One region of the Saccharothrix sp. BKS2 genome, then DNA from elsewhere that is predicted to be linked to it. Evidence: riboswitches for the same ligand, from Rfam matches in the RefSeq annotation. Region 1 holds a riboswitch; each other region holds the start of a gene.
What was found. Region 1 has a riboswitch for glycine ahead of gcvT (glycine cleavage system aminomethyltransferase GcvT). Riboswitches for the same ligand answer to the same signal wherever they lie in the genome.
Positions count from the first base shown of each region.

Region 2: another riboswitch for glycine. It lies ahead of gcvP (aminomethyl-transferring glycine dehydrogenase); the one in region 1 lies ahead of gcvT (glycine cleavage system aminomethyltransferase GcvT).
Region 3: another riboswitch for glycine. It lies ahead of gcvH (glycine cleavage system protein GcvH); the one in region 1 lies ahead of gcvT (glycine cleavage system aminomethyltransferase GcvT).

Region 1 is NZ_JAUQOL010000008.1:133,259-138,007, reverse strand. It holds gene Q5530_RS18555 (hypothetical protein) at 619-780, shown strand; gene Q5530_RS18550 (helix-turn-helix transcriptional regulator) at 970-1,455, shown strand; gene Q5530_RS18545 (hypothetical protein) at 1,772-2,158, shown strand; gene Q5530_RS18540 (DUF3817 domain-containing protein) at 2,174-2,476, shown strand; glycine riboswitch at 2,539-2,630, shown strand; glycine riboswitch at 2,632-2,722, shown strand; gene gcvT (glycine cleavage system aminomethyltransferase GcvT) at 2,834-3,934, shown strand; gene glyA (serine hydroxymethyltransferase) at 3,951-4,749, shown strand, end outside.
Region 2 is NZ_JAUQOL010000010.1:101,952-106,700, reverse strand. It holds gene gcvP (aminomethyl-transferring glycine dehydrogenase) at 1-2,277, opposite strand, end outside; glycine riboswitch at 2,426-2,515, opposite strand; gene Q5530_RS22115 (MerR family transcriptional regulator) at 2,739-3,314, opposite strand; gene Q5530_RS22110 (bifunctional nuclease family protein) at 4,004-4,477, opposite strand; gene Q5530_RS22105 (MerR family transcriptional regulator) at 4,624-4,749, opposite strand, start outside.
Region 3 is NZ_JAUQOL010000023.1:74,707-79,455, forward strand. It holds gene ald (alanine dehydrogenase) at 301-1,407, opposite strand; glycine riboswitch at 1,602-1,697, shown strand; gene gcvH (glycine cleavage system protein GcvH) at 1,821-2,201, shown strand; gene Q5530_RS34960 (L-serine ammonia-lyase) at 2,204-3,568, shown strand; gene cutA (divalent-cation tolerance protein CutA) at 3,849-4,184, shown strand; gene Q5530_RS34970 (hypothetical protein) at 4,181-4,749, opposite strand, start outside.

The DNA of each region.
Region 1 (4,749 bases):
GGTGCTCGGCGCGCGGGTGGTCGACGGCCTGCTGAGGTGCCGGGTGGCCGGGTGGTTCGGCGGAGCGCGGGGCGCGCCGACCTGGGCGTCTCGGCTGAGTTGAGCCTTCGGTGGCCCTCGCTCGCTCGCCTCACACCACCTCGCGGTGGGGTTCGCCCCATGGGGTGGCCCCGGTTACCGGGTCCCGTCCGCGTCGTTCCGGGTAATCCGGTCGTTCCGGTCGGTCCGGTGATCGTGAATGGGCGCGAAAAATCACCTGAAGAGGTGGTTAAAATAGCGGCGGCCGCCATCGGCCTTTGTCACGCTCGGTGCGTGAGCCGCCGCAAACAGGTGAGGAGCACTACGGACGTGATGGTGTCGCTCAACTCCGGGGTTCGTGCCAGGGGATGGGCGAGTGCCCGATACCTAGGTGATCGGCGGGACCGCTGGTCCCCTTGATCGTCCGTTCGGGTGACACCAGACGGGGTGAGGGTGCGGTTGTGTGGTCGCCGCGCCTGCCGGTCGGGGGATGCCGGTGGGTTGGAGGTTCGTCATCCGGGTGAATGAGGGACCATGTCGGGTGACGCGACGGGCACGGCACCTGCCGGCCCTGCCTTGTGAACGGACGGAGACCGATCAGTGAACGTCAAGAAGGTGCTGACGCTGGCGGCGGTCGCGCTGGTGCTGTTCCTCCTGATCACCCAGCCGAACGAGTCGGCCGAAGGTGTGCGCACCGGCCTCGGGTGGCTTGAGCAGGGCGCAGAGTCGATCATCACCTTCGTCCGCAGCCTCTTCGCCTAGCCCCACGGCCGGTCCGCTCAATGCGGTGACGGTCGGTGACATCAGGGCCTCTTCGTTGGACCGTACGGGTGGAATGAGGGCTATAACGCGCTGGTAACAGGGTTTTTGACAAACCGGGGTCTAGCGGTTGTCGGTACCCGCTAATACGGTGCGCTGCATTGGCTGATCTTCGACCGACGAGGAGGCAGAATGGTCGAGGACTCCGGAGTCGACGAGCTGCTGAGGCAGTGGGCGGCTGAGCGCTCGGACGACGCCGAGATGCAGGAGGTGAACCGGATCAAGGACGCGTGGCTCGCGGAAGCCCCGCCCTCTCCGGGAATCCCCGTGCAGCGGGCGAGTGGTGGTCCCCGGGGCCTGGTGCGGGTCGAGTCCGCGGACCCCGCCTACGTGGCGGCGATGCGGAAGCGGGCGCCCGAGGTGCCCGAGGCCCTGCTCGCGGCCGCGGCCAGCTACTGGCAGCTGGTGGGCGACCTGTCCGAGGCGGAGCAGTGGTGGGACGCGGGCATCAGCCCGCTGGACCAGCGCGCTCTGGACTACCGGGCGGCCGGGCTCTCGCCCGCCGACCTCGGTCGTCGGCTCGGGCCGATGACGGTGCTCCAGCACCTGCGTCGGGGGAGTGCGGCGGCCTGGTGCGTGGCCAGGTTGCAGAGGCAACGCCGGGACGGCGTCGCCTAGTCCGATCGAAGAAGGGACGGGCTCCTGTGGTCAGGGAGCCCACGCCCGAGGGACGGGCTCCTGTGGGAGGAGCCCTCGCCCGAGACCCCGACCGGGATCCGCAACCGGATCCCCTCCGGGATCTCCACCCCGGACCCCGTCCGGGATCCCCCGGGATCCCCGCCCGGCCCAGTCGCCGCTCGGGATCCCCGGTCCGGAAACCCCGGCCCCAGCCCCACCGACCCGTGCGCGCGGGTGAACCGGCAAGACCGGCAAACCCGACCGCCGACCCGGTCCGGCGGGCGAAGTACCCCGGCGGGCGAAGTACCCTGGAGGCGTGCCGGGCCTCATCACCCCCAAGCGAGTCGCCATCGCGCTGGTCTGCGTGGCCTCCCTGATCGTGTGCTGCGGTCTGGCCTACTGGCAGTGGGAGCGGTTCTCCCGGGCCGGCGGCACGTTCCAGAACCTCGGCTACGTCTTCCAGTGGCCCCTGTTCGGCCTCTTCCCCGCCTTCATGGTGTGGCGCATCCGCAAGCTGGACGCCCGGCGCAAGGCGGAGGCGGCCGGTTCACCGACCGACGACCGACCCGAGGAGCCGGTGGCGGAGCCGGTGGAGCGGGTCGTTACGGTTGGGCCCGTCAGGAGAGCGCGCGAAGACCAGGACGACGAGCTGGCGGCCTACAACCGGATGCTCGCCGAGTTGCACGCGCGGGACCAGCGGTGAGGCAGGGGTAGGGCGATGGACGGCGCGTTGACCAGGTTCCGGTTCATGGCTTACGTGGTCGGTGTCGGCCTGCTGCTGCTCGTGGCGGCCATGTTCGCCAAGTACGTGGGCGACTCCGAGACCATGATGCGGGTCGTCGGCCCGGTGCACGGCTTCCTCTACGCGGTCTACCTGGTGCTGACCGTCGACCTGGCGCTCAAGGCCCGCTGGTCGATCAAGGGCACGGCCCTGGTGCTGCTCGCCGGCACGATCCCGTTCGTGTCGTTCTACGCCGAGCGCAGGGTCGTGGAGGGCGTCCGGACCGGCAAGGCCCTGTGACCAGGGTTGACCGGACCCCCGGGCCCGCCTAGCGTCTGGCGGTACCAACTGAACACGGCCATCGACGTCGAGCGGGAGAGTCCCCGGGCAAGCCGGGGCGCCGAAGGAGCAACTCCTCCCCGGAATCTCTCAGGCACAGCTACCGCCGACGTGGGCAACTCTGGAAAGCAGGCGCCCCGGCGCGCCTCGCCCACGGTGCAAGCCGCCCCACGGCGGCGAAGCTCTCAGGCTCATGACAGAGGGGGAGGCTCACTCGACGAGGAGTCTCCGGTGGACCGTGCCATCCTTCACCCGTGCCCCGCCGACCCGACCGGTCGGCGCTACCGGCATGTCCGCACCCAGGGAGGACCCCGCCCGATGGAAAGCCGCCGCACGCCGCTGCACGCCGAGCACGAGGCGCTGGGCGCCATGTTCACCGACTTCGCGGGCTGGCGGATGCCGCTGCGCTACGACAGCGAGCTGGCCGAGCACCACGCCGTGCGCACGTCGGCGGGTCTGTTCGACCTGACCCACATGGGCGAGATCGTGCTCACCGGGCCCGGGGCGGGCGCCGCGCTGGACCACGCCCTGGTCGGGCACGCCTCCGCGATCGGCGTCGGCCGCGCCCGCTACACGATGATCTGCGAGGCCGACGGCGGCGTGGTCGACGACCTGATCGTCTACCGCCTGGGCGAGCAGGAGTACCTGGTCGTGGCCAACGCCTCCAACGCGGCCGTCGTGCACGGGGCGCTGGTCGAGCGCGCCGCGGGCTTCGACACCACCGTCGAGGACCGGTCCGCGGACTACGCCCTGCTGGCCGTGCAGGGCCCGAACTCCACCGCGATCCTCGCCGGCCTCACCCCCACCGACCTGTCGACGGTCAAGTACTACGCCTCCTACCGGACCGAGGTGGCGGGCCGGCCCGTGCTGCTCGCCCGCACCGGCTACACCGGCGAGGACGGCTTCGAGCTGTTCACCGCCCCCGACAACGCCGCACCCGTGTGGCGGGCGCTGCTGGAGGCGGGCGCGCCGCACGACCTGCGGCCCGCCGGCCTGGGCTGCCGCGACACCCTGCGCCTGGAGGCGGGGATGCCGCTGTACGGCAACGAGCTGGGCCGGGGCCGCACCCCGTTCCACGCGAACCTGGGCCGGGTGGTCAAGCTCGACAAGCCGGGCGACTTCGTCGGCCGCGAGGCGCTGGCCGCCGCCGCCGAGCGGGGCGTGGACACCGCCCTGGTCGGCCTGAAGACCACCTCGCGCCGCGCGCCGAGGCACGGTTACCCGGTGCTGGACGCGGCGGGCGACCCGATCGGCGAGGTCACCAGCGGCGCCCTGTCGCCGACGCTGGGCTACTCGGTGGCGATGGCCTACGTGGCCGTCGACCACACCCGGCCGGGCACGCCGCTGTTCGTCGACGTCCGGGGCAAGCACGAGCCGGTGGAGGTCGTCGCCCTGCCGTTCTACAAGCGCACCAGCTGACAGGAGAAAGATCCACATGTCCGAGCACTTCACCACGTCCCTCGCGGAGTTCGACCCGGAGGTCGCGAACGCGGTGGCCGCCGAGCTGCACCGGCAGCAGAGCACGCTGGAGATGATCGCCTCCGAGAACTTCACGCCGGTGTCGGTGCTCCAGGCGCAGGGGTCGGTGCTGACCAACAAGTACGCCGAGGGCTACCCGGGCCGCCGCTACTACGGCGGCTGCGAGAACGTCGACGTCGTCGAGCGGCTGGCCATCGAGCGGGTCAAGGAGCTGTTCGGCGCGGGCTTCGCCAACGTGCAGCCGCACTCGGGCGCGCAGGCCAACGCGTGCGCGATGTTCGCCCTGCTCCAGCCCGGCGACACGATCCTGGGCCTGGACCTGGCGCACGGCGGCCACCTGACCCACGGCATGCGGATCAACTTCTCCGGCAAGCTCTACCACGTCGTGCCCTACCACGTGGCCGAGTCCGACGGCCGGGTCGACATGGCCGAGGTCGAGCGGCTGGCCCTGGAGCACCGGCCGAAGCTGATCGTGGCCGGCTGGTCGGCCTACCCGCGCCAGCTGGACTTCGCGGAGTTCCGCCGCATCGCCGACGAGGTCGGCGCCTACCTGATGGTGGACATGGCGCACTTCGCCGGCCTGGTGGCGGCGGGCCTGCACCCCAGCCCGGTGCCGCACGCGCACGTGGTGACCACCACCACGCACAAGACGCTGGGCGGCCCGCGCGGCGGGGTGATCCTGACCAACGAGGCCGACCTCGCCAAGAAGATCAACTCGGCGGTGTTCCCGGGCCAGCAGGGCGGCCCGCTGGAGC
Region 2 (4,749 bases), on a different contig from region 1:
CGGCGCGCCGCTGATCGGGCCCACGCCGGTCTCCGGACCCGCGGCGGGCTGGAGCGGGTGGTTGGGCAGGAACGGCGCCAGGTGCGCCCGCACGCCGATCGGGCCGACACCGGGGCCGCCGCCGCCGTGCGGGATGCAGAACGTCTTGTGCAGGTTCAGGTGGGACACGTCCGAGCCGAACCTGCCGTACCGCGCCAGGCCGATCAGGGCGTTGAGGTTCGCGCCGTCCACGTACACCTGGCCGCCGGCGTCGTGCACCAGCCCGCACACCTCGCGCACGGTGTCCTCGTACACGCCGTGCGTCGACGGGTAGGTGATCATGATGGCGGCCAGGTCGTCGCGGTGCGCCTCGACCGTCTCGCGCAGGTGCCCCAGGTCGACGTTGCCCTTGTCGTCGCACTTGACCACCACGACCCGCATCCCCGCCATCACGGCCGACGCGGCGTTGGTGCCGTGCGCGCTGGACGGGATCAGGCACACGTCGCGGTGCACGTCGCCGTTGGCGCGGTGGTAGGCGCGGATGGCCAGCAGGCCCGCGAACTCGCCCTGGCTGCCCGCGTTGGGCTGGATCGACACCGCGTCGTAGCCGGTGACCTCGGCGAGCCACCGCTCCAGGTCGCCGATCAGCTCCAGGTACCCGGCGGCGTCCCCGACCGGCGCGAACGGGTGCAGCTCGGCGAACTCCGGCCAGGTGATGGGCTCCATCTCGGCCGCGGCGTTGAGCTTCATCGTGCACGAGCCCAGCGGGATCATGCTGCGGTCCAGCGCCACGTCCTTGTCCGACAGCGACCGCAGGTAGCGCAGCAGCGCGGTCTCCGAGCGGTGGGTGTGGAACACCGGGTGGGTCAGGTAGTCGGAGGTGCGGCGCAGGTCGACGGGGATGCCGTCGGCGGTGTCGGCGTCCAGGGCGTCCACGTCGGTCACGGTGACGCCGAACGCCCGCCACACCAGCCGCAGGTGCTCGCGCGTGGTGGTCTCGTCGCAGGCGATGGAGACCACGTCGTCGTCCACCCGCCACAGGTTCACGCCCAGCTCGCGCGCCGCGGCCACGACCTCGGCGGCCCGGCCCTCGACGCGGGCCCGCACGGTGTCGAAGAACTCGCCGTGCACCACCTCCACGCCGGCCTCGCACAGGCCCGCGGCCAGCACGGTCGCCATCCGGTGGGCGCGGGTCGCGATCGCCTTCAGGCCCTCCGGGCCGTGGTAGACCGCGTACATCGAGGCGATCACGGCCAGCAGGACCTGCGCGGTGCAGATGTTGCTGGTCGCCTTCTCGCGGCGGATGTGCTGCTCGCGGGTCTGGAGCGCCAGCCGGTAGGCAGGGTCGCCGTCGGCGTCCACGGACACGCCCACCAGGCGGCCCGGCAGCTGCCGCTCCAGGCCCTGGCGCACCGCCATGTAGCCGGCGTGGGGGCCGCCGAAGCCCATCGGCACGCCGAATCGCTGGGTGGTGCCGACCACGACGTCCGCGCCGATCTCGCCCGGCGGGCGCAGCAGCGTCAGCGCCAGCAGGTCGGCGACGACGACGGCCTGCGCGCCGGCCCGGTGGATCTCCTCGACGACGGACGCGTGGTCGAGGACCGCGCCGGACGCGCCGGGGTAGGACAGCAGCACGCCGAAGAAGTCGCCGCCCAGGCCGAGGCCCTCCAGGCCCTGCGACAGGTCGGCGGTGACGACCTCGATGCCCAGCGGCTCGGCGCGGGTCTCGATGACGGCGAGGGTCTGCGGCAGCGTGTCGGCGTCGACCACGAACCGGTTCGACTTCGCCCGGCCCGCGCGGCGGACCAGCGTCATCGCCTCGGCGGCGGCCGTGGACTCGTCGAGCATGGACGCGTTGGCCACGGGCAGGCCGGTGAGGTCGCCGACGACGGTCTGGAAGTTCAGCAGGGCCTCCAGCCGGCCCTGGGAGATCTCCGGCTGGTAGGGCGTGTACGCGGTGTACCAGGCAGGGTTCTCCAGCACGTTGCGGCGGATCACCGGCGGCGTGGTGGTGCCGTAGTAGCCCAGGCCGATCATCTGGGTCATCGGGCGGTTGCGGGCCGCCAGGGCGCGCAGCTCGGCCAGGGCCTCGGTCTCGGTGGCGGGCGCGGGCAGGTCCAGCACCAGTTCGCGCTCGCGGATCGAGTCGGGCACGGCGCGCTGGGCCAGCTCCTCCAGGGAGCCGACGCCGATCACGTCGAGCATCCGCGACAGCTCGGCGGGCCGGGGGCCCACGTGCCGGTCGGCGAAGGGGGTGCCGTGCTCAAGAGCGGCGAGGGGGATGCGGTCCTGCGTCATGAAGCGCCTCCGGGCTGCGGGCAGACTCCTGCCGTGGCCCTCCCCCTCTGTCTCCCGCCCGTCGCCGGGCGCCTGAGAGCTTCACCCGGTGGTGACCGGGCTTGCACCGTCGGCGGGGTCGGTGGCCCGACCCGCTTTCCAGAGGCGTCTCACCCACGCGGTCCTTGCGCCTGAGAGGTTCCGGGGAGGATTTGCTCCTTCGGCGCCGAGCGGGCTCGGACTCTCCCGCGCGGGATAAAGCGACTGCGCGCGAATCGTACCCAACCGGGACGCCGCCGGTCCTGCCGGCGCGACGTGGATCTCATCACCTGGACAGCGGGGTTTGAGCGGGTTTTCCAGCGGGCACATTCCTGGTACCCGGCTGTAACAGGTCGTATTCGCGCCGTGCCCGATCCGCGGTTCCGCTCACCCCGCCGCCGGCCTTTTCCGCTTTCGCGCCCGGCGGTCCCCCGCGGACGCTCTCAGCCGGTGGCCCGGGTGCGCCTGCGGCGCGACAGCTCGTCGTTGGAGGCCGCCACGACCTCGGCGCCGTCGGCGCGCTCGGCGGGGAACTCGTGGATGGTGCCGCTGATCTCCCGCATGGCGCCGCTGACCGCGATGCCGAACACGCCCTGGCCGCCCTGGAGCAGGTCGACGACCTCCTCGGGCGAGGTGCACTCGTAGACCGTGGTGCCGTCGCTGAACAGCGTGATGCGGGCCAGGTCCTGCACGCCGCGGCGGCGCAGGTGGTCGACCGCGACCCGGATGTTCTGGAGCGAGACGCCGGTGTCCAGCAGCCGCTTGACGACCTTCAGGACGAGGATGTCCTTGAACGAGTACAGGCGCTGGCTGCCGGAGCCGTGGGCGCTCCTTATGGTCGGGCTGACCAGGTCCGTGCGGGCCCAGTAGTCCAGCTGGCGGTAGGTGATGCCCGCGATCTGGCACGCGGCCGGGCCGCGGTACCCGACCAGCTCGTCCGGCAGCGAGGAGTCCGGGAACAGCTCGCCCTGTTCGCCGGAGCCGGAGCCCGCCCGGATGATGGGCGCTTCCTGGACCACGCCTGCCTCCCCTCGGTCCGGCCACGACGACCGGCGACCAACGTGAAGCCGCCGCGGTGCCTGAATCACACCGTGGCAATTCACCTGAGCTCGACGGTAAGACCGGGTAGGGGGCAGGTCAACGCGACGCGCGGGACGCGTCTGACCTCAACCTGAGGTAGAGGTTGAGAGAGTCGGCCGTTGTAAGCCATTCGGGTGACGTTTAGTGATCGTTTAGCGGCGGAAAGCTGACGTTGTGTAATCCAGAAGTGTGACACCGGGGGGTGGCACGCGGGGTTGATCCACAACGCACCGCACACACCCGCGAGGGGTTCGGCCGCTGGTCGGACCTCTCGCAGGTGGTACTCGCCCGGCGCGGGTGGAGGGTCGGCGGCGGGGGTTTGACGGGGGTCGGCGCGGGGGCCTCCGGCGGCCGGCGCGGGCCGGGGAGGCGGCCTCCCGGAAGTTCGCCCGACCGGTGGGCACGGCGGGCGGGGCCTGAACGCCACCGTCCGGGTCCGGGTCGGCGTGGCGGGACCGCACACCCGGGGCCCACGCACCACACCGGGACCGCTCACCACGCTCGTCCACCGGCGGAGCCGGTCGGTGTGGCGGGGGGACACCGGGGCCGGGCCGTCCCGGCCCGAGAAGCACGACAGGGCCCCCGCACGGGGACCCTGTCGACGAGATGACGGGAGAGCCGGCACCGCTCAGGTGTCGGCACCCCGGAAGTCCTCCGGCGACACGGAGTCGAGGAACTCGCGGAACTTCTCGACCTCGTCCTCCTGCTCGTCCGGGATGATCAGCCCCGCCTCGGCCAGCACGGACTCCTCCGCGTGGATGGGCACGCCGACCCGCAGCGCGAGCGCCACCGAGTCGCTGGGCCGCGCGGACACCCGCACGTCGCCGTCGAACACCAGCTCCGCGAAGTAGGTGCCCTCCTGGAGGTCGGTGATCCGCACCTGCTCCAACTGCCGCCCGAGAGCGCCGATGACGTCCTTGAGCAGGTCGTGGGTCAGCGGGCGGGCCGGGCGCACGCCCTGCTGCTCCAGCGCGATCGCGGTGGCCTCGACGGACCCGATCCAGATCGGCAGGTACCGCTCGCCCTCGGTTTCGCGCAGCAGCAGGATCGGCTGGTTGGCGGGCAGTTCCACCCGCACACCCACGACGCGCATCTCGCTCATCGGGTCTCGCCTCCCTCAGCGCGCTGAAATCCTGGCGTCCCCGCTGTATGAACGAGGATCCCCCAAGTACCCTTTCGACGCTACCCGCCAAGCGGGCCCCGTGCGCAACCGCCCGCCCGCTCCGGCATCACGATGCGGACACTTGTTCACCTCGACGAAACGCGCTTACCTGCGACATCGCGCAACCCGACCTCGACCAGCAGCGCGTGCAGCGTGACCGAGAGCGCCGTCAGCTCGCGCACGACCTCGTCGGCCCGCGCCCGGTGCGCCGC
Region 3 (4,749 bases), on a different contig from region 1:
CGGACGACCCCGCTGCGTAGCCGCGGGGGTTCCCAGTCCTGTCCATCGGCCGACGAGGCGCCGTGACTTACCCGTTACCCGCCATGTTCACCCTTTCGCTTGAGCGATGCGCACGCACCGTGGTTCACCGGGCGGGTGCTGTCGGCCGGACCGGTGGGCCCGCTGGGCACGGACCCCCGACTCCGGCTAGGATTGGCAGCGCGGCCCGCTCCCAGTGACCCCCAGGCTGGTTGAGCGGGCCGCCTTTCACGTCGAGGGCCCCGCTCACGTTCGGTGAGCGGGGCCCTCTCCTTCCCGGGATCAGATCGCGAGCGCGGTGTGCTCCAGGTCGTGGGCCTGCGCCACCGGCAGGTTGGTCAGCGCGCCCTCGTGCGCGTTCAGGCCCAGCGCCAGCGACGCGTCCGCGCGCAGCGCCTCCCGCCAGCCCCGGTCGGCCAGCGCCACGGCGTGCGGCAGGGTCGCGTTGGTCAGCGCGTAGGTCGAGGTGCGCGGCACCGCGCCGGGCATGTTGGCCACGCAGTAGAAGACCGACTCGTGCACCGGGTAGGTCGGGTCGGCGTGCGTGGTGGGCCGCGAGTCGGCGAAGCAACCGCCCTGGTCGATCGCGATGTCCACCAGCACCGAGCCGGGCTTCATCTGCGCCACCAGCTCGTTGGACACCAGCTTCGGGGCCTTGGCGCCGGGCACCAGCACCGCCCCGATCACCAGGTCGGCCTCGCGCACGGCCTGCTCGACCGCGTAGCGGCTGGACGTGACGGTGCGCAACCGGCCCTGGAACAGGGCGTCGACGTGCCGCAGCCGGTCGATGTTGGTGTCCAGGATCTCGACGTCCGCGCCCATGCCCGCGGCGATGGTGGCCGCGTTCAGGCCCGCCACGCCGCCGCCGATGACGACCACGCGCGCCGGGTGCACGCCGGGCACGCCGCCGGGCAGCATCCCGCGGCCCCCGGAGGGCTTCATCAGCGCGAACGCGCCCACCTGCGGCGCCAGCCTGCCCGCGACCTCGGACATGGGCGCGAGCAGCGGCAGCGCGCCGTTCGGGGTCTGCACGGTCTCGTAGGCGATGGCCGTGGTGCGGGACGCCAGCAGCGCCTCGGTCAGCGGCCGGTCGGCGGCCAGGTGCAGGTAGGTGAACAGGACCTGGCCCTCGCGCAGCCGGGGGTACTCCTCGGCGATCGGCTCCTTGACCTTGAGCACCAGCTCGCCCTCGGACCACACGTCGTCCACGCCCGCGAGCACCTTCGCGCCCGCGGCGAGGTACTCCTCGTCGGGGATGGCCGAACCGAGCCCGGCGCCCGCCTCCACGTAGACCTCGTGGCCGCGGGTGGTCAGCTCGTGGGCGCCCGCCGGGGTCAGCGCGACGCGGTACTCGTGGTTCTTGATCTCGCGGGGGACTGCGATCCGCACGGTGGGCTCCTTCGGCCGTCGTTGCACCAAAGGTCGGGTACCCGGAACGCGGTGTCATCGTGCCCGCGGCACCAACGGCCGGGGGGTCGGTTGTGCCGGGAGGACAAGTCGTGCGGCGCGTTGACACCCTCCCGCCCGCCACCTAGCGTGCGGACAGCCAACTGAACATCGGCCGCGGCGTCGCGTGAGGCGCCGGAACCCGCGCGGGAGAGACCCCAGGTGTGTCGCCTGGGGCGCCGAAGGAGCAAGCACCCCGCACACTCTCAGGCAGCGAGAACCGCTCGGGTGAGGCGACTCTGGAAAGCGTGCCCCACGGCGCGCACCAACGGTGCAAGCCGCAGCTTCGTGCGGCGAAGCTCTCAGGTCCCAGGACAGAGTGGGGGAACCAGGACCACCACCCAGGGAGCGCTGTCGTGACCTTTCCGGAGAAGCTGCTGTACACCCCCGAGCACGAGTGGGTCGACTGGGTGCCGGGCACCCCGGACCCGGTGGCGGTCGGCATCACCTCGTACGCGGCCGGGTCGATGGGCGACATCGTGTTCGTCGACCTGCCGGCGGCGGGCACCAGGGTGACCTCCGGCGAGGTGTGCGGTGAGCTGGAGTCCACCAAGTCGGTCAGCGAGCTGTACGCGCCGGTCACCGGCGAGGTCGTCGAGGTCAACCCGGCCGTGGTCGCCGACCCGTCGCTGGTCAACAACGACCCGTACGGGCGCGGCTGGCTGTTCAAGGTGGCGGTCGAGGAGGCCACCGGCCTGCTGACCGCGGCGAAGTACGCGGAACTGACCGAGGGCTGATCGTGACGATCAGCGTGTTCGACCTGTTCTCCGTGGGCATCGGGCCGTCCAGCTCGCACACGGTCGGCCCGATGCGGGCGGCGACGATGTTCGCCGCCAGGCTGCGCCCCGCGCTCGCGTCCGTGGACCGGGTGCGGGTGGAGCTGTTCGGGTCGCTCGGGGCGACCGGCCACGGCCACGGCAGCCCGAAGGCGGTGCTGCTCGGGCTGGAGGGGCACCGCCCGGAGGAGGTCGACCCCTCGGCGGCCGAGGTCCGGGTGGCCGAGATCCGCGCGACCGGGCGGCTCCGGCTGGGCGGTGAGCGGGAGATCGCCTTCGCCGAGGACGGCGACCTGGTCATGCACCGGCGCAAGTCCCTGCCGCTGCACCCCAACGGGATGAGCTTCACGGCCTACGCGGGTTCGGCGGTGGTGGACTCGGCGGTGTACTACTCGGTCGGCGGTGGGTTCGTGGTCGACGAGACGGCCACCGGGACCGACCGGATCAAGCCGGACCAGACGCCGGTGGCGCACCCGTTCAAGACCGGTGACGAGCTGCTGGCCCGCACCCGCGAGTCCGGGCTGTCGATCAGCGAGGTGATGCTCGCCAACGAGCGGTCGTGGCGGGACGAGGCCGACATCCGGGGCGGCCTGCTGCACATCTGGCAGGTGATGCAGGACTGCGTCGAGCGGGGCTGCACGGAGTCCGGCGTGCTGCCCGGCGGGCTCAAGGTCCGGCGGCGGGCCGCGGAGATGCGGCAGCTGCTGGCGGCCGAGCACTACGCCACCGACCCGCTGCGGGTGATGGACTGGGTGACGCTGTTCGCGCTGGCGGTGAACGAGGAGAACGCCGCGGGCGGCCGGGTGGTGACGGCCCCGACCAACGGCGCGGCCGGCATCGTGCCCGCGGTGCTGCACTACTACAGGCGGTTCGTGCCGGGCGCGTCGGACGACGGCGTGGTGCGCTTCCTGCTGACCGCGGGTGCCGTCGGCGTGCTGTTCAAGGAGAACGCGTCGATCTCGGGGGCCGAGGTGGGCTGCCAGGGCGAGGTCGGCTCGGCCTGCTCGATGGCGGCCGGCGGGCTGGCCGAGGTGCTGGGCGGGACGCCGGAGCAGGTGGAGAACGCGGCCGAGATCGCCATGGAGCACAACCTCGGGCTGACCTGCGACCCGATCGGCGGCCTGGTGCAGATCCCGTGCATCGAGCGCAACGCGCTGGCGTCGATCAAGGCGATCACGGCGGCGCGGATGGCGCTGCGGGGGGACGGGTCGCACTTCGTGTCGCTGGACAAGGTCATCAAGACCATGCGGGAGACCGGCCGGGACATGAAGGACAAATACAAGGAGACGGCGCGCGGCGGGCTGGCCGTGAACGTCATCGAGTGCTGAGGAACGGCGTCTGAACAGCGCGGATGCCTTGCGTTGTTGCTCGGTGGTCCCCGACGCTGCCCGACGTCCCACGGCCTGGTCTTGACCCAGGTGCGACGGGCCCCACCCTGGTGTTGAGGGGTGGGGCCCGCCGCGCGTCGGGGGTCTGGATTTCGTTGCAGCGCAACCACTTCCGGTGGCAAGGTGGCGGAGCCGCTGCGGCAGTCGATCGCCGGGACCGGCCCGATCCAGCCGCGGGGCTGCGCGATCGTCCCGATATATCCATGTCGAAGGAGAAGACGTGACCGGTGACCACCTGGTCGTTATCTCGACGACCGACAGTGCCGAAGAAGCCGAATCGCTGAGTAAACTGATCGTAGCTGCGCGCTTGGCCGCTTGCGTGCAGATCAGCAGCCCTATCCGAAGCATCTACCGCTGGGAGGGCGCTGTTCAGGACGGTCAAGAGTGGCAACTGTGGATCAAGACCACGGGCGATCGGTTGGCCGAACTGACGGAGTTCATCAACCAGAACCACTCCTACGACACCCCGGAGATCGTGGCCCTGCCCATCCTCGGTGGCAACCCGGCCTATCTCCAGTGGATGACCGATGAGACGCGTTCCGCTGTTGAAAGTTAGTGCAACGCGCTGACGATTTTTTCGCGGAGTGCGCTTTCCGCGCCGTTCCTGGCGGCTGGCAGTGTGGACGCGAGGGCCAGCAGGCGGCTCTTGGCCAGTGTGGTCTCGGTCTGCACCGTCAGCCTGCCGGAAAGGGTGGCGAGCTCCCCGGCCCGGTCGTAGTCCTTGTTGGTCACTGCGGTGGTCGCCAAGTCCGCGAGGATGATGGCTCGAACCTTGTTGTCCCTGGGGGACAACGAACGCAACAGCGAATCGGCTGCGCTCTCGGCGTCTGAGTGCCGAAGCGTGGTGTACGCCGATACGGTCATGCCGCCAAGACGACTCGCTGAGAAGAAGGCGGTCCAGGGGCGCTCCGTGCGGGGTCGGGCGAAGTCGAATGCGGTCATCGCGCGTTCAACCGCTCGCAACGCTCCTGTGTCGTCCCCCAGCCGCGCAAGCTCTTCGGACTGGCGGGCCGCGATCCAGGACCGCGTAGCCGGTGCGGAAGAACCAGGCACGAGTTCGTGCGCTTGTTGTAGCAGCTTCGCGGCGGGGCCGGTGTCGTTGCGAGAAGACGCCAGGTAGC